DNA from 2 places in the Cytobacillus gottheilii genome. Region 1 is predicted to be linked to the other one. Evidence: predicted binding sites of a transcription regulator. Region 1 holds the regulator's gene; the other holds the start of a gene.
What was found. Region 1 encodes CtsR, which represses protease genes until heat stress. Its sites were predicted from a motif close to ATGGTCAATAAAGGTCAAACA; they were not measured.
Positions count from the first base shown of each region.

Region 2: clpB (ATP-dependent chaperone ClpB) is a predicted target of CtsR. The motif match lies at 7,401-7,421, and genes of this name have one in related genera.

Region 1 is NZ_CP071709.1:104,546-115,381, forward strand. It holds rRNA gene J1899_RS00545 (23S ribosomal RNA) at 1-974, shown strand, start outside; rRNA gene rrf (5S ribosomal RNA) at 1,047-1,163, shown strand; rRNA gene rrf (5S ribosomal RNA) at 1,473-1,587, shown strand; gene J1899_RS00560 (CtsR family transcriptional regulator) at 1,953-2,414, shown strand; gene mcsA (protein-arginine kinase activator protein McsA) at 2,437-2,985, shown strand; gene mcsB (protein-arginine kinase McsB) at 2,987-4,054, shown strand; gene clpC (ATP-dependent protease ATP-binding subunit ClpC) at 4,071-6,524, shown strand; gene radA (DNA repair protein RadA) at 6,781-8,160, shown strand; gene disA (DNA integrity scanning diadenylate cyclase DisA) at 8,163-9,236, shown strand; gene J1899_RS00590 (PIN/TRAM domain-containing protein) at 9,457-10,533, shown strand; gene ispD (2-C-methyl-D-erythritol 4-phosphate cytidylyltransferase) at 10,777-10,836, shown strand, end outside.
Region 2 is NZ_CP071709.1:1,509,114-1,519,949, forward strand. It holds gene argD (acetylornithine transaminase) at 1-877, shown strand, start outside; gene J1899_RS07425 (carbamoyl phosphate synthase small subunit) at 984-2,063, shown strand; gene carB (carbamoyl-phosphate synthase (glutamine-hydrolyzing) large subunit) at 2,056-5,172, shown strand; gene argF (ornithine carbamoyltransferase) at 5,169-6,125, shown strand; gene J1899_RS07440 (undecaprenyl-diphosphate phosphatase) at 6,184-6,987, opposite strand; gene J1899_RS07445 (YjzC family protein) at 7,144-7,329, shown strand; gene clpB (ATP-dependent chaperone ClpB) at 7,433-10,039, shown strand; gene J1899_RS07455 (YjzD family protein) at 10,098-10,289, opposite strand.

The DNA.
Region 1 (10,836 bases):
AAGGTAGCGAAATTCCTTGTCGGGTAAGTTCCGACCCGCACGAAAGGCGTAACGATCTGGGCACTGTCTCAACGAGAGACTCGGTGAAATTATAGTACCTGTGAAGATGCAGGTTACCCGCGACAGGACGGAAAGACCCCGTGGAGCTTTACTGTAGCCTGATATTGAATTTTGGTACAGCTTGTACAGGATAGGTAGGAGCCTGAGAAACCGGAGCGCCAGCTTCGGTGGAGGCGTCGGTGGGATACTACCCTGGCTGTATTGAAATTCTAACCCGCGCCCCTGATCGGGGCGGGAGACAGTGTCAGGTGGGCAGTTTGACTGGGGCGGTCGCCTCCTAAAAAGTAACGGAGGCGCCCAAAGGTTCCCTCAGAATGGTTGGAAATCATTCGTAGAGTGTAAAGGCACAAGGGAGCTTGACTGCGAGACCTACAAGTCGAGCAGGGACGAAAGTCGGGCTTAGTGATCCGGTGGTTCCGCATGGAAGGGCCATCGCTCAACGGATAAAAGCTACCCCGGGGATAACAGGCTTATCTCCCCCAAGAGTCCACATCGACGGGGAGGTTTGGCACCTCGATGTCGGCTCATCGCATCCTGGGGCTGTAGTCGGTCCCAAGGGTTGGGCTGTTCGCCCATTAAAGCGGTACGCGAGCTGGGTTCAGAACGTCGTGAGACAGTTCGGTCCCTATCCGTCGTGGGCGCAGGAAATTTGAGAGGAGCTGTCCTTAGTACGAGAGGACCGGGATGGACGCACCGCTGGTGTACCAGTTGTTCTGCCAAGGGCATCGCTGGGTAGCTATGTGCGGAAGGGATAAGTGCTGAAAGCATCTAAGCATGAAGCCCCCCTCGAGATGAGATTTCCCATAGCGTCAAGCTAGTAAGAACCCTGAAAGATGATCAGGTTGATAGGTCAGAGGTGGAAGCGTGGCGACACGTGCAGCTGACTGATACTAATCGTTCGAGGACTTAACCACACAATGGCATTACTGTTTTCTTCTTCTAACATTATCTAGTTTTGAAGGAATAACCTTTCTTCAATTAAATAGTCCGGTGGCGATAGCGAGAAGGTCACACCCGTTCCCATCCCGAACACGGAAGTTAAGCTTCTCAGCGCCAATGGTAGTTAGGGGCTGTCCCCTTGTGAGAGTAGGACGCTGCCGGGCAACATGAAAAAGTACATCTGTATGGATGTGCTTTTTTTGTAGTTTAAATTCTAAATTGAAGACGACTGTTTAACTTCGAGAAACATTGGAGAGCCAGTGCATGTAGTGGCATTGGAGGAAGGACCTAAAATGCCGCAAGGTATAGTCTTAAAAATGTAAGTTTGCTCAACTTATCTTTTTACCAAACTGTGAGGGAAGCGAGAAGCGAACAGGTCGAGGAATCGATTGAGGAAAGGCCGGAGCGTACGTAGTTGGTACGTGAGGACCTTGATGAGTGAGATGACGAAGAGATGTGAAGGTTATCGATTTCCGAACGATGATAGCGAGAAGGTCACACCCGTCCCTCCCGAACACGGAAGTTAAGCTTCTCAGCGCCAATGGTAGTTAGGGGCTGTCCCCTTGTGAGAGTAGGACGCTGCCGGGCAACATGAAAAAGTACATCTGTATGGATGTGCTTTTTTTGTAGTTTTTAATTAAAATCTTTGTTTTTTAATTAATAAGTGCTGCTTAATTATAATAATTTATCTAACCTTAAGTCCAAAACCACGTAGAGCTGCCCCCTTTTCTGAAAAACAGCTCCTAATTCCCTTTGAATATTTAACACGGCAAAAATTACATTATTCCAATATTTTAACTTCAAAGAATAAAATCAAACTTTTCCTTCCTAATTCGAGGTTTGAAGAACAAAAATTTAGGGGAAAATGTTTAATGCTAGTTCGTTGCAACCTATTACATAGATCATGTATAATATAAGTCAAATATAGTCAAAGTCAGATAGGGGGTGGCCGGGTGAGAAATATATCGGACATCATTGAAAACTACCTGAAACAAGTTTTAGACTTGAGCGAGCAGGAGATTGTTGAGATTAAAAGAAGTGAGATTGCAGACAAGTTTCAATGCGTACCTTCTCAAATAAATTATGTTATCAATACTCGGTTTACAATCGAGAAAGGGTATATGGTGGAAAGTAAACGCGGAGGAGGAGGTTATATAAGGATCATGAAGGTGCAGTCTTATGATTACGCACATTTAATTGATCAGCTAATCTCCATAATCGATTCACGAATAGCCCAGAATAGTGCTGAAAATGTTATATACAGACTTGTTGAAGAAGAAATTGTCTCAAAAAGGGAAGCAAAAATCATGCTAAGTGTCATTGATCGATCGGTACTATATATAGACCTGCCCTATAGAGATGAACTTCGAGCACGTATGTTAAAAGCAATGCTTACAACCTTGAAATATAAATAAACAGCAGGTTGGAGGGGAACCAATGGTTTGTCAGGAATGCAATCAAAGACCAGCTACCTTGCACTTTACGAAAATAGTAAATGGCGAAAAAGCAGAATTTCAGCTATGTGAAAAATGTGCGGCAGAAAAAGGGGAGATGTTTATGTTCAATAATGGACAGAACTACTCCATTCATAATCTCTTGGCAGGACTTCTTAATGTACAGCCAGCTTATCAGGGCAGCAGCCAAAATGCCTTTCAGAATGAAAAGGTCATTCAATGCCCTAATTGCTCTATGACATATAAGCAATTTATTAAGATTGGCAGGTTTGGCTGTGCAGAATGCTATGAAACATTTAGTGAACAGCTTCCTCCTATTTTTAAAAGGCTTCATAGCGGAAACGAAACACATAATGGAAAAATCCCCGCCAGAATCGGAGGAAGTATCCATTTACGAAAGAATATCGAAGAACTCAAGCAGAAAATGAAAGAATACATTGCGAACGAGGAATTTGAAGAAGCAGCATTGACTAGAGATGAGATAAGAAAGTTAGAAAAAGAGCTGAATTCCGCTCATGAGGAGGGAGAATAACTTGTCGTTGGAGCGTTTTATTAACCAGGCGATTAGCTCCTGGATGAGTACGGAGGGACCGGATTCAGACATAGTCTTAAGTTCTCGAATTCGGCTTGCTCGAAATCTTAAGCAATATAGATTTCCCACATTGTTTGAAAAGGATGAGGCTGAAGCCGTTATTAATCAAGTCAAAAAACGTTTAGAACATCCTGGAGAAATAGAAGATAAACACTTGGAATTGCTGCTTATGGATGAACTGCAGCCGCTGCAGAAAAGGGTATTAATGGAGAAGCATTTAATTAGCCCGCACTTAGCGGAAAACTCTACACATGGTGCTTGTCTCCTATCAGAAAGTGAAGAGATTAGTATCATGATTAATGAAGAGGATCATATACGCATTCAATGTCTATACCCAGGTTTTCAGTTATTAGAAGCACTGCAGATGGCGAATACAATTGACAATTGGCTTGAGGAAGAAATTGATTATGCTTTTAATGAAAAGGTTGGTTTTCTAACCAGCTGTCCTACCAATGTAGGAACCGGTATTCGTGCTTCTGTTATGATGCACTTGCCTGGTCTTGTATTAACACAGCAGATCAATCGAATTATCCCTGCAATTAATCAACTTGGTTTAGTTGTTAGAGGAATTTATGGGGAAGGCAGCGAAGCATTAGGGAACATCTTTCAAGTTTCAAATCAGATGACGTTAGGTAAATCCGAAGAAGATATTGCCGAAGACTTGAAAAGTGTTGTCAGTCAATTAATTTCACAGGAAAGGTCAGCAAGGGAAGCATTAGCAAAGACTTCTAACATACAATTAGAAGACAGAGTTTTCCGTTCATATGGGACTCTCCTGAATTGCAGAATCATTGAAACAAAAGAGGCGGCACGCTGTTTGTCTGATGTTCGCCTTGGCATTGATATGGGATACATTGAAAATGTATCTGAAAATATTTTAAATGAGCTTATGATTTTGACTCAGCCGGGCTTTTTACAGCAATATGCTGGCGGACCTTTGAGACCACAGGAAAGAGATATCCGCAGAGCAACACTCATTCGGGAAAGATTACAAATGGAAAGCAAATAGTTGGGAGGATAATCATATGATGTTCGGACGATTTACTGAAAGAGCGCAAAAGGTACTTGCATTAGCACAAGAGGAAGCAATCCGCCTTGGACATAATAATATTGGAACAGAACATATCCTGCTCGGTTTGGTTCGAGAAGGAGAGGGAATTGCGGCAAAGGCATTATATGCTCTAGGACTAGGTTCTGAGAAAATTCAGACTGAGGTAGAGAGTTTAATTGGACGAGGACAGGAAGTCTCACAATCACCGCATTATACGCCAAGAGCAAAAAAAGTAATTGAATTATCAATGGATGAAGCAAGAAAGCTGGGACACTCCTATGTAGGGACAGAACATATTCTTCTTGGGTTAATTCGTGAAGGAGAAGGTGTTGCTGCACGTGTACTAAATAACCTGGGCGTCAGCTTAAATAAAGCGAGACAGCAAGTGCTTCAGCTTTTAGGAAGCAATGAATCTGGAGGCCATCAAGGCGGTGCATCAGCAAATGCCAATACACCAACTCTTGATGGATTAGCCAGAGATTTAACTGCGATTGCAAGAGAAGGAAGTCTTGACCCTGTTATTGGGCGCAGTAAAGAAATTCAGCGTGTCATTGAAGTACTTAGCCGTCGTACAAAAAACAATCCTGTTTTAATTGGTGAACCAGGGGTTGGTAAAACAGCCATTGCTGAAGGATTAGCACAGCAAATTATCAATAATGAAGTGCCAGAGACACTGCGCGATAAAAGAGTTATGACTCTAGATATGGGTACTGTTGTTGCTGGGACAAAATACCGCGGTGAATTTGAAGATAGATTGAAGAAAGTAATGGATGAAATTCGCCAGGCCGGCAACATCATCTTATTCATTGATGAACTTCACACCTTGATTGGTGCTGGTGGTGCAGAAGGTGCCATTGATGCTTCAAATATATTAAAACCATCCCTTGCGCGTGGTGAATTGCAATGTATTGGTGCTACAACGCTTGATGAATATCGCAAGTACATTGAAAAGGATGCAGCACTTGAACGCCGCTTCCAGCCGATTACAGTTGATGAGCCGACGTCCGATGAATCTGTTCAAATCTTGAAAGGATTAAGAGACCGTTATGAGGCGCATCACCGTGTAACCATTTCAGATCAGGCGATTGAAGCAGCGGTTAAATTTTCGGATCGTTATATTTCTGACCGTTTCTTACCAGATAAGGCAATTGATTTAATTGATGAAGCCGGTTCAAAGGTAAGATTGAGATCTTATACGACTCCTCCAAACTTGAAGGAGCTTGAAGTTAAGCTTGAAGATGTCCGCAAAGAAAAGGATGCAGCCGTACAAAGCCAAGAATTTGAAAAAGCAGCATCATTGCGTGATACAGAACAGCGCCTGCGCGAACAGCTGGAAGAAACCAAGAAAACTTGGAAAGAAAAGCAGGGCAAAGAAAATAGCGAAGTAACCGTTGAGGATATTGCACATGTTGTTGCTAGCTGGACAGGAATTCCAGTATCTAAGCTGGCAGAAACAGAAACGCAAAAATTGCTTAACTTAGAAGAAATTCTTCATTCCCGTGTCATTGGACAAGAGGAAGCTGTTAAAGCAATCTCTAAGGCTGTACGCCGTGCACGTGCTGGATTAAAAGATCCTAAACGTCCAATCGGATCATTTGTGTTCCTTGGACCAACAGGAGTAGGGAAAACAGAATTGGCTAGAGCGCTGGCAGAGGCTATGTTCGGTGATGAAGAGGCAATGATCCGCATTGATATGTCCGAGTATATGGAGAAACATTCGACTTCTCGTTTAGTTGGTTCTCCTCCAGGCTATGTTGGTTATGATGAGGGCGGCCAGCTGACAGAAAAAGTGCGCAGAAAGCCATACTCTGTTGTCCTGCTCGACGAAATTGAAAAAGCACACCCAGATGTATTTAATATTCTTCTGCAAGTATTAGAGGACGGAAGACTGACAGACTCAAAAGGCAGGACGGTTGATTTCCGTAATACAGTCTTAATCATGACTTCAAATGTTGGAGCAGAAGCTCTAAAACGCAACAAATATGTAGGTTTCAATGTTCAAGAAGGAGATCAGGATTACAAAGATATGAAAGGAAAAGTAATGGAGGAGCTGAAAAAAGCATTCCGTCCAGAATTCCTGAACCGTATTGATGAAATCATTGTTTTCCACGCACTAGAAAAGAAACATCTGCAGGAAATTGTTTCGCTCATGTCAGATTCATTGACTAAACGCCTGCATGAACAAGAAATTCAGCTGGATCTTACTGAAGCTGCTAAGGCGAAAATCGCGGAAGAAGGCTATGATCCAGAGTATGGAGCAAGACCATTGCGCCGTGCGATTCAAAAGCATATCGAAGATCGTCTTTCTGAAGAGCTTTTAAAAGGAACTGTATTTACAGGTCAGAATGTTGTCATTGATGTCGAAAATGGCGAGTTTACCGTTAAGACAGCTGAAGCAAGCGGGACAGCAAATTTAAATAAAGCATAAGTTTATTGAGGTACACGAACAAATTTTCGTGTGCCTTTTTTATAAGTAATATCCTTCTGAATGACTTCAGTAATAATGGGGCTGATTCTGATAGTCCTTCCTTCCCTGTCCCCCTGTTTTATCTTTTTATCACTTTAGTTCTCTTTCCATAGCCTGTCTGTTATAGTTATAAATCATCAATAAGTATTTAACTGGAATCAATGATAATTGTTATATTTGTGAAATATATATAGATGTATGGAAGAAGGGGAAAGTAATGGCAAAACGGAAAACGAAATTTATGTGTCAGGAATGCGGATATGAATCACCAAAATGGATGGGGAAATGCCCAGGCTGCGGTGAGTGGAATAAAATGGTGGAGGAAGTTGAAAAACCCGCTAATTCAAGAAGAGGAGCATTTGCTCACTCTCAGGGAATGGCAACAGCCTCGAAAGCTACTCCGATTACGACAATTGAAACGATATCAGAACCACGGGTACTGACAGAATCACAGGAATTAAATAGGGTACTTGGTGGCGGTGTTGTTAGGGGATCACTCGTTTTAATAGGAGGAGACCCAGGAATCGGGAAGTCGACTTTGCTCCTTCAAGTCTCTTCACAGCTTGCGAAAAAGAACCACTCGGTTTTATACATATCCGGGGAGGAATCGATGAGACAGACAAAGCTGCGGGCAGATCGCCTCAGTATTACGTCTGAGCAGCTGCTTGTTTACTCTGAAACAAGTCTTGAAGAAATCAGCAGAACCATTGAACAGACAAATCCTGCCTTTGTGATCGTTGATTCCATTCAAACGATTTACCATCCTGAGGTTACATCGGCACCTGGAAGCGTTTCACAAGTACGCGAGTGTACGGCGGAATTAATGAGAATCGCGAAAACAAAAGGGATTGCTATCTTTATTGTTGGCCATGTGACAAAAGAAGGCTCGATTGCTGGACCGCGTTTATTAGAGCATATGGTGGATACTGTTCTTTATTTTGAAGGGGAGCGCCATCACACATACCGGATTTTGCGTGCCGTGAAAAACCGATTCGGTTCTACAAACGAAATGGGCATTTTTGAAATGAAAGAAATGGGACTTGAAGAAGTGGCAAATCCGTCTGAGATTTTCCTTGAGGAGAGGTCTGAAGGTGCAGCAGGTTCCACGGTTGTTGCTTCAATGGAAGGAACTCGTCCGGTTTTAGTGGAAATTCAAGCGCTGATTTCACCGACTAGCTTTGGGAATCCAAGAAGAATGGCAACAGGCATTGACCATAATCGAGTTCCTTTATTAATGGCGGTTTTAGAAAAAAGAGTAGGTCTTCTTCTTCAGAATCAAGACGCATATTTAAAAGTAGCCGGCGGTGTAAAGCTCGATGAACCGGCCATTGACTTAGCCGTAGCAGTAAGCATCGCCTCAAGCTTCCGGGATAAACCGACCCGTGCAACCGACTGCGTCATTGGAGAGGTAGGGTTAACAGGTGAGGTCCGCCGCGTGTCCCGAATTGAACAGCGTGTTCAAGAAGCTGCAAAGCTTGGTTTTGAAAGAGTAATCCTTCCCGCCAATAATATTGGAGGCTGGCAAGCTCCTGCAGGTGTTCAGCTAATAGGCGTTAACTCAGTTAGTGAGGCATTAAATGAAGCACTAGGGAGGTAAATATGGAAGCAAAAAAAACGGACGAAAAAAAGATCACCAAAGTCCTTCGGTTTATGGCGCCTGGAACACCAATCCGGGAAGGGATTGAAAATGTTCTGCGAGCCAATACGGGAGGGCTGATCGTCTTAGGCTCCAAAGAGCAGACAGAAGGAATTGTGGAAGGCGGTTTTCAGATTGATTGTCCGTTTACTCCCAGTTATTTATATGAGCTGGCCAAGATGGATGGGGCGATTATTTTAAACGAGGAAGGAAGTCGTATATTAGTAGCGAACGCTCAGCTTGCGCCAGACCGGGGCATCCCTTCGACCGAAACAGGGATGCGGCACCGTACGGCTGAGCGTGTTGCTAAGCAGACAGGTGCTCTGGTCATTGCAGTATCGCAGCGAAGAAACGTCATCACTCTTTATCAAAGCTCATTGCGTTATGCCCTCCGCGACATAGGCGTTATTTTAACAAAAGCCAATGTAGCTGTACAAACACTTGAGAAATATAAGGCTGTCCTTGAACAAAGAATAACAGATTTAAGTATGCTGGAATTTGAGGAAGCGGTTACTTACGCTGATCTTGTTAATGTACTGCACAGTGTATCCATGGTGTTCAGAATTAAAAATGAACTGCTGACATTCCTGTGTGAACTCGGCACAGAAGGCAGGTTAATTCGGCTGCAAATGGATGAGCTCTTGACTGAAATAGAAAAAGAGGCTGAGTTTATTATTAAGGATTATGCTTTTTCACCCAGTATGAATGCAAAAGAAGTTCTCGCTTCTCTTCAGCGCATTTCAAATGGGGAAAGAGCAGAGGATAGTGTTATATTAAAACTTCTTGGTTATCAGGGATACATTCATTTAGAAGAGATGAAGCAGCCAAGAGGATACAGAATGCTAAATAAAGTAGCAAGGATGCCATCCATTATTATCGCAAATCTAATAGAACAATTTAAGGAGCTGCCAAATATTATGGGTGCTACCATTGAAGAATTAGATGATGTTGATGGCATTGGCGAAGTAAGAGCAAAAAAAATTAAAGAGGGCTTGAAGCGTATTAAAACACAAGTTTTTTTAGATAGACATGTATAGAGACCATTGAACTATAAATTTGGTTATGCTAAAATGGTTGGTTATTATTTGACACCTTATGATGTGAGGTGCTAACCTAGTGGTATACCTTTTTAACTGGAAAAAGTTTAATGTGAATTAGTTTTGTAGAATAACATTTGTGTTACAAAAATAAAATTATCTGTAATAGAAGGTTTCGATTTGGAAAATTTGTTTATAATGAGTAAAAGGAGGTGAGGGAATGTTAAAACGTATTGTACAGGCATGCTTCCTTATTACTGGGGTCGCGCTTGGAATCTTTTTAATTCCTCAATTATTATCGTTTGTTGCATTAGACGGGGTTTCTTGGTTAAATAATCCATATATATCCGGTGTGTTAGGTGCCATTATATTTTATCTTATTACTTTTTGGGCGGTTGATTATGTTGTCAACTTTGTGCGCTGGACAGAGGAATCGCTCGTTAAGGTTCCCATTACTGATATTATTTTTGGAAGCGTTGGATTAGTATTTGGGCTTGTGATTGCGTTTCTTATTGGTTTTGCGCTCTCTGAGTTCCCTATTATAAATACAGTTGCACCGATTGTATTAACACTGCTATTTGGATATCTGGGCTTTCAGGTAGGGTTTAAGAAGCGGGATGAACTATTAACACTATTTACAAGTAAGAAAAAGAAAGCGGCTGAAGAGGAATCGGAAAAAACAGCCCCTAAAACGCTGAAAATTCTAGATACAAGTGTCATTATTGATGGCCGTATCGCGGATATCTGCCAAACAGGCTTTTTGGAAGGAACGATTGTGATTCCGCAATTTGTTCTCGAGGAGCTGCAGCATATCGCAGACTCATCTGACGTGCTTAAACGAAATAGAGGTCGCCGCGGTTTAGATATACTCAACCGTATTCAAAAGGAGCTTTCCATTAAGGTTGAAATTTATGAAGGTGACTTTGAAGAAATTCAAGAAGTAGACAGCAAGCTTGTTAAACTAGCTAAAATATCTAATGGTGTTGTCGTCACCAATGATTTTAATCTTAATAAAGTATGTGAATTGCAAAAGGTAGCTGTTCTTAACATAAATGATCTTGCAAACGCTGTAAAACCAGTTGTTCTTCCAGGGGAAGAAATGAAGGTGCAAGTCATTAAAGATGGAAAAGAGCAAAACCAAGGTATTGCTTATTTAGATGACGGAACGATGATTGTCGTTGAAGAAGGACGCAATTATATTGGAAAACATATTGATGTTCTGGTTACAAGTGTTCTCCAAACCTCTGCAGGTAGAATGATATTTGCGAAACCCAAACTATTAGAAAAAGCATTATAATATTAAAGTGACTGATAGAGCTGTTTGCTAACAGCTCTTTTCAAATTGTCGGGAATTAAAACGGCAGATTGCGTCAATTTTAGAGGAGTTACTTAAGAAATCCTATAAGTTTTAGGGGCATCATCAGATAAAACAGAGAATTATAAAGGATTGCTGTTTTGCTCTCTTTCTAGTGAATTGATTATCTGATAGAATGATGATGTTATAAAAGGTAGATACTGACCAAATGGATAGGAGATTACGATGGGTTATGAAGTGATCATTCCTGCGGCCGGGCAAGGTAAAAGAATGGAAGCGGGTAAG
Region 2 (10,836 bases), 1.4 Mb from region 1:
CAACAGCGGTGCTGAAGCAAATGAAGCTGGCATTAAACTGGCTAGAAAAGCGACAGGACGCAATAAAATTATCACATTTTCAAACTCATTTCATGGGCGGACATTTGCAGCCATGTCTGCAACCGGTCAGAAAAAAATCCAAACTGGTTTTGGCCCATTGCTTCAGACATTTAAACATGTGTCATTTAATGATCTAGCAGGACTAACTGAAGAATTGGATGAAGACACAGCTGCTGTTATGCTTGAGATTGTTCAAGGAGAAGGAGGCATCCATATAGCAGCAAAAGAGTTTTTGAAGGAGCTGCAGAATCTATGTCAAAGCAATGGAACATTACTGATTGTAGATGAAATTCAAACAGGAATGGGAAGAACAGGAAAGCCTTTTGCTTACCAGCATTTTGATCTGACGCCTGATATAGTGACGGTTGCTAAAGGACTTGGAAGCGGATTACCCATTGGCGCTGTCATAGGAAGTAAAAAACTTGAGGAAGCGTTTGGACCTGGCAGCCATGGATCAACATTTGGCGGCAATCCAATTTCGGTTACAGCGGCTACAGTGACAATGCAGACTATATTTGAACCTGGCTTTTTGAAAGAAGTAATGGAGAAGGCTGATTACTTAAAGAATTCATTAAAAGAATTACTGAGCAATCCTTTTGTAGCGGATGTTCGGCAGCTAGGTTTGATGGCAGGTATAGAGCTAAGGAAAGAAGCTGCACCGATTTTAGCACAGTTGCGGGAGAAGGGTTTACTGCTGCTTCCAGCCGGTGAGAATGTGATTCGCATATTGCCCCCATTAACCGCTACTTACGAACAAATTGATGAAGCAATGTACATTGTTAAAGCAGTATTAAATGAAGTGCACGCAAAAGTTTAAAAAGAATCCAGCGTCTTATCTCTGCGGAAAACAGAGGCCAATTTTTTGTTCATTATGCATAAAAATAAATGTTTATTAATAAAAATACATCGTTTGAGGTGTTCACATGGAAGGTTACCTGCACTTAGAAAACGGAGAGACCTATAAAGGAGAATGGCTGTCCCATTCATTAGATCATGAGGTAAAAGGGGAAATAGTCTTTTTTACTGGCATGACAGGCTATCAGGAAGTGATCAGTGATCCTTCGTACAAAGATCAAATCATTGTTTTTACGTATCCGCTAATTGGAAATTACGGAATCAATGAAGACCATTTTGAAAGCAAAAAACCGCATGCAGCGGGGGTTATTATTTATGAGAACAGTGAAATGCCATCACATTACAAAGCCAAATATACGTTTAAACAATATTTGGAGAAATGGAATGTACCGGTATTAGGGCACATGGATACAAGGGCGATTGTCAAGAAAATAAGAGCTCATGGCACAATGGGAGCTGTTATGACAAAAGAAGCTGACCTTGATAAAAAGAAATGCTCTTTAAAAAAGGATCAAAAGGTAAGGAAGGTAGTGTCATCTGATATTGAACATTTTGGAGATGGAAAGAAGCATATTGTGGTCATTGACTATGGTGCAAAGAAATCGATTGTCGACTGTTTGCTGAAAAGAAATTGCCGGGTCTCAACCATTCCATACTCTGCATCCATCAATGACATTCATAATCTTAAACCAGATGGAATAGTCCTCTCAAATGGTCCAGGAGATCCAAAAGAATTAGAACAGAAGCTACTTGTTATTAAGGAAATGGTGCAAAACTATCCCACGCTTGGAATTTGTTTAGGACATCAGCTGGTTGCCCTAGCTCTAGGTGCAAACACCAAAAAGCTGCGATTTGGTCATCGCGGGGCAAACCATCCGGTTGCTGATCTGGAAAGAGGAAAGGTATTTATGTCCTCACAAAACCATAGTTATGTTGTGGATGAAGACAGTTTACACGGTACTGGTCTTAAGAAAAGATTTATCAATTTACATGATCAGTCTGTTGAGGGCCTTGTACACGAAGAGCTGCCTATACAAACCGTTCAGTTTCACCCTGAAGCACATCCAGGGCCGTCTGATGCAGAATACATTTTTGATGAGTTTTTGAAATTGACTACGCTTAAGAAGAGGAGTTATATAAATGCCTAAAAACAACAGTATCCAGTCGATCCTTGTGATTGGATCAGGCCCGATTGTGATTGGGCAGGCTGCAGAATTTGATTATGCAGGCACACAAGCATGTGCAGCATTAAAAGAAGAGGGATATAAGGTTATCCTCGTAAACAATAATCCCGCAACCATCATGTCTGATGAAAAGTTTGCGGATCGTATCTATGCAGAACCGCTAACTGCTCTTAGTCTAACCAAAATTATTGAAAAAGAACGTCCTGATGGCCTGCTTGCAACCTTAGGAGGGCAAACGGGACTGAATCTTGCTTTTCAGCTGCATGAACAAGGTGTACTAACCAAATTTAATGTTAAGCTATTGGGCACAAGTATCGACTCCATTAAACGTGGAGAAGATCGAGAAGCTTTTCGTGCAACAATGAAAAAATTAAATGAGCCTGTGCCAGATAGTGAAGTGGTAACAGATGTAGCTGCGGCAATAAAGTTTGCTGAGGAGATCGGCTTCCCAATTATTGTTCGTCCAGCTTATACACTTGGCGGAACTGGAGGAGGCATTGCTGATAGTATGGAGGTGCTGAAACCTCTTGTTGCAGGAGGTTTGAAGGAAAGTACGATAGGTCAATGTCTCGTTGAAAAAAGCATTGCAGGATACAAGGAAATTGAATACGAAGTCATGCGTGACTCGAGTAATACGTGTATTACAATCTGCAATATGGAAAATATTGACCCAGTCGGTATCCACACTGGCGACTCAATTGTCGTTGCACCTTCTCAGACATTGACAGATGAAGAATATCAGATGCTGAGAACTGCCTCAATCAAAATTATTTCGGAATTGGGCATTATTGGTGGATGCAATATCCAATTCGCACTAGACCCTAACAGTCAGTCATACTATCTTATTGAAGTAAATCCGCGTGTCAGCCGCTCTTCAGCCCTGGCTTCCAAAGCAACCGGATACCCAATTGCAAGAATGGCTGCAAAGCTGGCAGTTGGTTATCAATTATCAGAATTGATTAATCCTGTAACAGGAGATACGTTTGCAAGCTTTGAACCTGCGCTGGACTATTGCATTGTCAAATTTCCGAAATGGGCTTTTGATAAATTTCCATATGTGGATCGAAAACTTGGCACACAAATGAAAGCGACAGGAGAGGTAATGGGAATAGATCGGAATTTTGAACGTGCTCTCCAAAAAGCAGTTCATTCATTGGAGCTGGACTGCATTGGATTATCTTTACCAGAGCTGCAGCAGTGTAAAACCTCTTTATTACTCCAATATTTAAAAGAGCAGAATGATCAGCGCTTCTTTATCATGATGGAATTGCTTCGCAGAGGTATGAAAACAGAGGAATTACATCAAGCAGCCAACATGGATTATTTCTTTTTAACTGCATTTGAACGTTTAGTGAAGATCGAAGGACAAATTAAAGGAACGTCAGCTGAAACCGTAACAGAGAAAGACCTTGCATTCTTTAAAGAAAAAGGTTTCTCTGATACATTCTTAGCTTCTGCCTGGAACAAAAAAGAAGCAGACATTCGCCTTTTGCGCAAAGAACTCGGTGTTTTACCTGTTTATAAAATGGTTGATACGTGTGCGGCTGAATTTGAAGCACAATCCAATTACTTTTATTCAAGCTATTATGGAGAAAATGAACAAACCTTTAGCGATAAACCTAAGGTGCTTATTATTGGGAGCGGTCCTATTCGGATCGGACAGGGAATCGAATTTGATTATTGCTCTGTTCAAGGTGTTTATGCGTTAAAAGATGCCGGAATTGAAACCATCATGATTAATAATAATCCCGAAACAGTGAGTACCGACTATACGACTGCTGATCGCTTATATTTTGAACCGCTGATACTAGAAGATGTTCTTAATGTAATCGAAGCTGAGCAGATTGAACAAGTTATTGTTCAGCTAGGAGGGCAGACTGCATTGAACTTGGCAGAACAGCTTGAAGACTATGGGGTTACATTACTAGGCACAAGCTCAAAAGAAATAGCAAAACTAGAAGACCGGGAATTATTTTACCAGCTGCTCGATGAATTGCAGATCCCTCATATTGACGGAGATTTGGTTCATTCAAAGCAAGAGCTGGATACTGCAGTAGATAAGATTGGTTTTCCTGTCCTGCTTCGTCCTTCATATGTAATCGGCGGAAAAGGGATGGAGTTAATCAGAGATGGTGTTAGCTATAAAAACTACTTGCATTCTAAACGGATTGTCTATCCAGTTTTAGTGGATCGTTTCCTTGAAGCAAAGGAAGCAGAGCTTGATTTAGCAGCTGATGGAGTTCATATCCATGTACCAGCGATCATGGAGCATATTGAACATACAGGTGTTCACTCAGGCGATAGTATGTCAATGCTGCCTCCGCAAACCTTGTCACTAGCAGTACAGGAAAAGATGCTTACTTACGCAAAACAGATTGTCCAAAAACTGAATTACAAAGGCTTAATGAACATTCAGTATATTATAGACGGAGAACAGGTGTATCTGCTGGAGGTAAACCCGCGTGCAAGCCGGACAGTGCCAATTGTCAGCAAAGTAACTGGTGTTCCAATCGTACAAATTGCGACAAAAATATTGCTTGGGAAATATGACATGGAACAAGATCAATTCCCTGCATACCAATTTCCCTTTGTATGTGTTAAATATCCTGTATTTTCAAATTATGCGTTAAAAGGTTTGGATAGTTTTGTTGGACCGGAAATGAAATCAACTGGTGAAGGGATTGCCTTAGCTTCTGATATCACAGAGGCATTAAGAAAGGCATTCGAATCGAGTTTAAAACCTGGATTTGAAAAAGTAATCATTTCTGCTGATGTTTCCGTGATACAAGAATTTGCGGATGAATGCAGCAGTTACGGTGTGAAAATGGTTCCTGCAAATGCTTTTGATTGGAGTCATGATAAAGCTATAGCATTGTATAATCCCTTCGAAGGCAATCATGCTGCGGCTGAGAGGGAGCTTGCTGTAAAGAACAGATTAATTTCGTTCTCGAAGAAAGAATCATTGGAAGCCTTTTTACAGGCGTTAAAGAATACAGAGTGGGAAGTAACGAGTATGAATGAATGGCTGCTGAGAAGCGGGTTAAAAGTAAGTGAAGGAGTGAATGTATCATGACAGGACTTATAGCAGATGAAATCAATCTAAATATGAAAGGCAAAGATTTTTTAACACTGGCTGATTTTAGCACAGAGGAAATTAATGGTCTTCTATTGAAAGCACAGCAATTAAAGCAAGGTATCTATTCAGGGGAAGACCCCACGCTTTTAAAGGGTAAAATACTCGGCATGATTTTTGAAAAATCATCGACGCGCACAAGAGTATCTTTTGAAGCAGGGATGCTGCAATTAGGCGGGCATGCTCTCTATTTAAACAGCAGCGATCTGCAGATAGGCAGAGGAGAGAGTGTTGCTGATACTGCAAAGGTGCTATCGAGCTACGTTGATGGTATTATGATCCGCACTTTTTCCCATAAATTAATTGAAGAACTGGCAGAACATGCAACCATTCCTGTGATAAATGGGTTAACAGATCTTTACCATCCGTGCCAGGCACTTGCCGATATGTTAACAATCCTTGAAGAGAAAGGAAGTCTGAAAGGAATCAAGCTTGTTTATGTCGGTGATGGAAATAATGTTGCACATTCTTTATTAATCGCATCCGCTAAATTGGGGATAAATATGACTATTGCTTGTCCTAAAGGCTACGAACCGCAACAGACTGTATTACAGCTGGCCAAAGAATTTGCACAGAAGAGCGGTGCAGAGATTGCTGTAAACTACGATGTTGAGGAAAGTGTGAAAAACGCGGATGTCATTTATACGGATGTCTGGACGAGTATGGGACAGGAAGCAGAGAACGAAAAACGACTTATGATCTTTAAAGATTATCAGGTAAATGAAGAACTAATGGCATTAGCCAAGCAGGATTCAATTTTCCTTCATTGTCTGCCGGCACATAGAGGTGAGGAAGTGACAGCAGCTGTTATTGATGGTCCAAACTCTTCAGTATTTAATCAGGCAGCAAATCGTCTGCATGTTCAAAAAGCACTTTTATCAGAATTATTATAAGCCTATTTATAAAAAATGCTCAATTCCGTTATAAGGAATTGAGCATTTTTGGGTCTAATCAGGAAAATACTAAAACGAGTGTCCCGGCGATAAAACAATAAAAAGCAAAGATCTTCAGATTGCCTCGAGCCATAATGCCCATAAACCATTTTAAAGAAAAATAAGAGGCAATTAATGAAGCAATAAACGCTATGACATATGGTATAGCAAGGGTAGAAATATTCGGATCGTTCAGCATGTCGCTAAAGCCTAATATAGCACTCCCAACACTAACGGGAATATACATTAAAAAGGAAAAGCGCAAGGCTGTTTCCTGCTTCATGCCTAACCCCATTGCAGCTACAATGGTAGCTCCTGATCTGCTTATACCAGGAATTAACGCTACTGTTTGTGCAAGACCAACAATAATTGCATCTTTTAAAGTAATGGTTGAATCATTTTTTCTTCCCCGCAGGTTTCTGATGATCCAGAGGGCAACCCCTGTAACTAACAATGTAATACCAACGGTTTTAATATTGCCTGTTAAATAATCACCAAATAGTACACCAATTACACCTGCCGGAATTGTTGCAACAATTAAATAAATAATAAAACGAAAGTCCGCTTCTGCCTTTTGGTCCTTCGTTTTTAAATAGAGCACACCATTTTTGACGAGCCTATATATATCTTCTCTGTAGATGAGAAGGACAGCAATTAAAGAGGCAGTATTGACAAGAATAGCAAAGCTCATTCCTACAATATTTAAGTCAAAAAAATAAGCAGCAATTTCTACATGTCCGCTTGATGAAACGGGAATGGGCTCAGTTAAGCCTTGAAGTAACCCAAGGAATAAATATTTGAGCAAAGTAATAAAATCAGTCACATTGTTATCCTCCAGTATTAAGATGACACCATTTCATTAAACAATAAAAACAGTATATAAGTAAAGCAATAGCTTGAAGTTCAATGGAAATAATTTTACTAAATTGAATAAGACATAAAGGCAATACTAATAAAGACTTATTTGAATAAGGGGGTTATTCTTTTGGGACAAAATCGACAATTTAAAGCAGGTCAGGCAGCACCTAACAATGGGATCTATATAGAAGTCGGCGAAACTGGAAGCAATGTCAACAACCCGCAAATGATCAAACTAAAAGCTGGTGATCATTTTCCTGAAAACTCAAATCATAACCGGATATGGACATACAAACGCAAACCTTAAAACACAGCAAAAGCCATTCAATGAAAAGTTGAATGGCTTTACATATGTAAAAAAACGGATATAATAAAATAAAGGTCAATAATGGTCAAAGGAGGATGTGCGGATGGATATAAATTCAATGACACAGCATGTTCGGGAAGGGTTAATAAGTGCGCAAAACTTAGCTGTTCGCAAAGAACATCAGGAAGTTGATGATCTGCATCTGCTTTATTCACTTATTGTAAAAACAGAAGGATTAACTTCATCAATCTTAAAAGCAGCATCCATTAATGCGGATCAGCTGATCCATAATATTGAAAATCAACTACAAACAAAACCACAAGTTTCCGGCAGCGGAATTAAGGCAGGAACATTATATATTACAAATACACTGCAACAAGTATTAGCTGAAGCAGAAAACCTTATGAAAACGTGGCAAGACGAGTATTTATCTGCCGAACATTTTTTGTTGGCATTGTTAAAAGTGAAGAAATCGGCAGCAGGGAAACTGCTGAGAGAATCAATTAATGAAGAAGGTAAATTAGAGGGAATCATTAACCAAATAAGGGGGAATCAGCGCGTGACCTCGGAAAATCCAGAAGCAACTTATGATGTGCTGAAAAAATACGGAAGAGACCTTGTCGAAGAGGTAAGAGCAGGTAAGGTGGATCCAGTCATTGGCCGTGATCAGGAAATACGCAATGTTATTCGGATATTATCACGCAAAACCAAAAACAACCCGGTATTGATCGGTGAACCGGGAGTTGGGAAAACAGCAGTTGTAGAAGGACTTGCACAGCGGATTGTCAGAAAAGATGTTCCAGAAGGTTTAAAAGACAAAACGATTTTTTCACTTGATATGAGCTCTTTAATCGCAGGAGCAAAGTTTAGAGGAGAGTTTGAAGAAAGGCTAAAAGCGGTATTAAATGAAGTGAAAAAGAGCGATGGGAAAATACTGCTGTTTATCGATGAGCTTCACACCATAGTTGGCGCAGGAAAAACAGAGGGTGCTATGGATGCCGGCAACATGCTTAAGCCCATGCTTGCCCGAGGAGAACTGCATTGTATAGGGGCAACCACTTTGGATGAGCATCGCAAGTATATTGAGAAGGATCCAGCACTTGAACGGAGGTTTCAGCAAGTTTTAGTACAAGAGCCTAATGTGGAAGATACAATCTCCATTTTAAGAGGGCTAAAAGAACGGTTTGAAATTCATCATGGAGTAAATATTCATGACCGTTCTCTAATTGCTGCTGCCACCCTATCTGACCGCTATATTACAGATCGATTTTTGCCAGATAAGGCGATTGATTTAATAGATGAAGCATGTGCAATGATCCGTACGGAAATGGATTCAATGCCAACTGAGCTAGATGAGGTAACAAGAAGAGTCATGCAGCTGGAAATTGAAGAAGCTGCACTGCAAAAGGAGAAAGATGCCGTAAGTAAAGAACGGCTTGTTATCCTGCAAGAAGAACTTTCTGCTTTAAAAGAAAAAGCAAAAACCATACAGACAAAATGGCTGCTCGAAAAAGAAGGAATTCAACGATTACAGGAGAAAAGAGAACAATTAGAAAAGCATCGACGTGACTTGGAAGATGCGGAAAATAAATACGATTTAAACACCGCTGCTGAATTAAGACATGGGAAAATACCAATGCTGGAAAAAGAATTGAAGATCCTTGAGAAGGAAGTTAATGAAGGACAATCAGATAAGCTGGTACGGGAAGAAGTAACAGAGGAAGAAATTGCAGGGATTGTCGCCAGATGGACAGGCATCCCTGTTGCAAAGCTAGTAGAAGGAGAACGTGAGAAGCTGCTTCGGCTGGAGGAAATCTTACAAGAAAGAGTTATTGGCCAAAATGAGGCAGTTCAGCTTGTGTCTGATGCAGTAATTAGAGCACGTGCTGGTATTAAAGATCCCCATCGTCCAATCGGTTCTTTCTTATTTCTGGGACCAACAGGAGTAGGTAAAACAGAGCTGGCCAAAGCATTGGCACAAGTGTTATTTGACAGTGAAGATCAAATGATTCGTATTGATATGTCGGAATATATGGAAAAACATTCAGTGTCAAGATTAGTTGGTGCTCCTCCAGGGTATGTTGGCTATGAAGAAGGCGGACAGCTTACTGAAGCAGTAAGACGAAAACCGTATTCGGTCATCTTATTAGATGAAATTGAAAAAGCACATCCTGAAGTTTTTAATATTTTACTGCAGGTGTTAGATGATGGACGAATTACTGATTCACAAGGAAGAATGGTTGACTTCAAAAATACAGTGATTATTATGACATCCAATATAGGTTCAAATTTCTTACTGGAACGCGATGAAGTGCGAGAGAATGACTATATTATAGAAGAAACTAGAAATAATGTACTTCATCAGCTTAGAAATCACTTTAAACCAGAGTTTATCAACCGCATAGATGAGATTATTCTCTTTAAACCTTTATCGCTTGCCGATTTACATGGAATTGTAAGAAATATGCTAAATGAACTTCAAGAAAGATTGACCGATCAGCAAGTGAATTTACGAATAACGGATCATGCAGTTGAATATATTGCTGAAAATGGCTATGACCCTATTTATGGTGCTCGACCGTTAAAACGCTATATTCAAAAAAATGTAGAAACAGCACTGGCAAAGGAAATTATCTCTGGGACGATAAAAGAAGAAAGTGACGTTGTCATTGCTCTGGAGGAAAATAAACTGACAGTAGCCGTAAAATGAAAAATCTTATCAAATAAAATATCGTCAGCCTGAAAACAGGCTGACGATATTTTAACAATTAATGAATCGCTTTTTTCTCTGCAGGCTCGTCTGGAATGATGGCAGGAATAACATAAATTAATAGAGTTGCTGCAACTGCAAGGATCGCACTAGTTTGAAAATCATAAGAAGCGCCTAGCATATTACCCGCAACATACGATAGCATTTGAACAAGCAGAAATGTCCAAATGAAAGTCCACAAATACTTCATCAATAGTTCACCTCTTACATAATTGAATCCCTTTACATCTTACCATAACAACCCAAAATAATAAACTTGAATGTGGCAAGAAAAGCGGAAGCGCCTTGCTCAGCCCCGACAAGCTTAAGACAAGACGGCTAGAAGGTTGCTCTTTAACCTTCTGGACGGATTGGCTTAAGACCTCGAGGGGCTAGGCGCTGCAGCTGGACAGAGAAAAGCGGAAGGCGCTTGCCCAGGGGCGACAAGCATAAGACAGGCCAGGCAGAAGGTTGTTCTTTAACCTTTTGACTGGAATGGCTTATGACCTCGAGCCCCTAGCGCCTGGAGCTGGACAGAGAAAAGCGGAAGCGCCTTGCTCAGCCCCGACAAGCTTAAGACAAGACGGCTAGAAGGTTGCTCTTTAACCTTCTGGACGGATTGGCTTAAGACCTCGAGGGGCTAGGCGCTGCAGCTGGACAAAGAAAAGCGGAAGCGCCTTGCTCAGCTCCGACACCTCAAGTGGCTAGCCGCTGAGAGATTAATGATGCTTTGGTATTCTCCAAAAATAGGTAATATC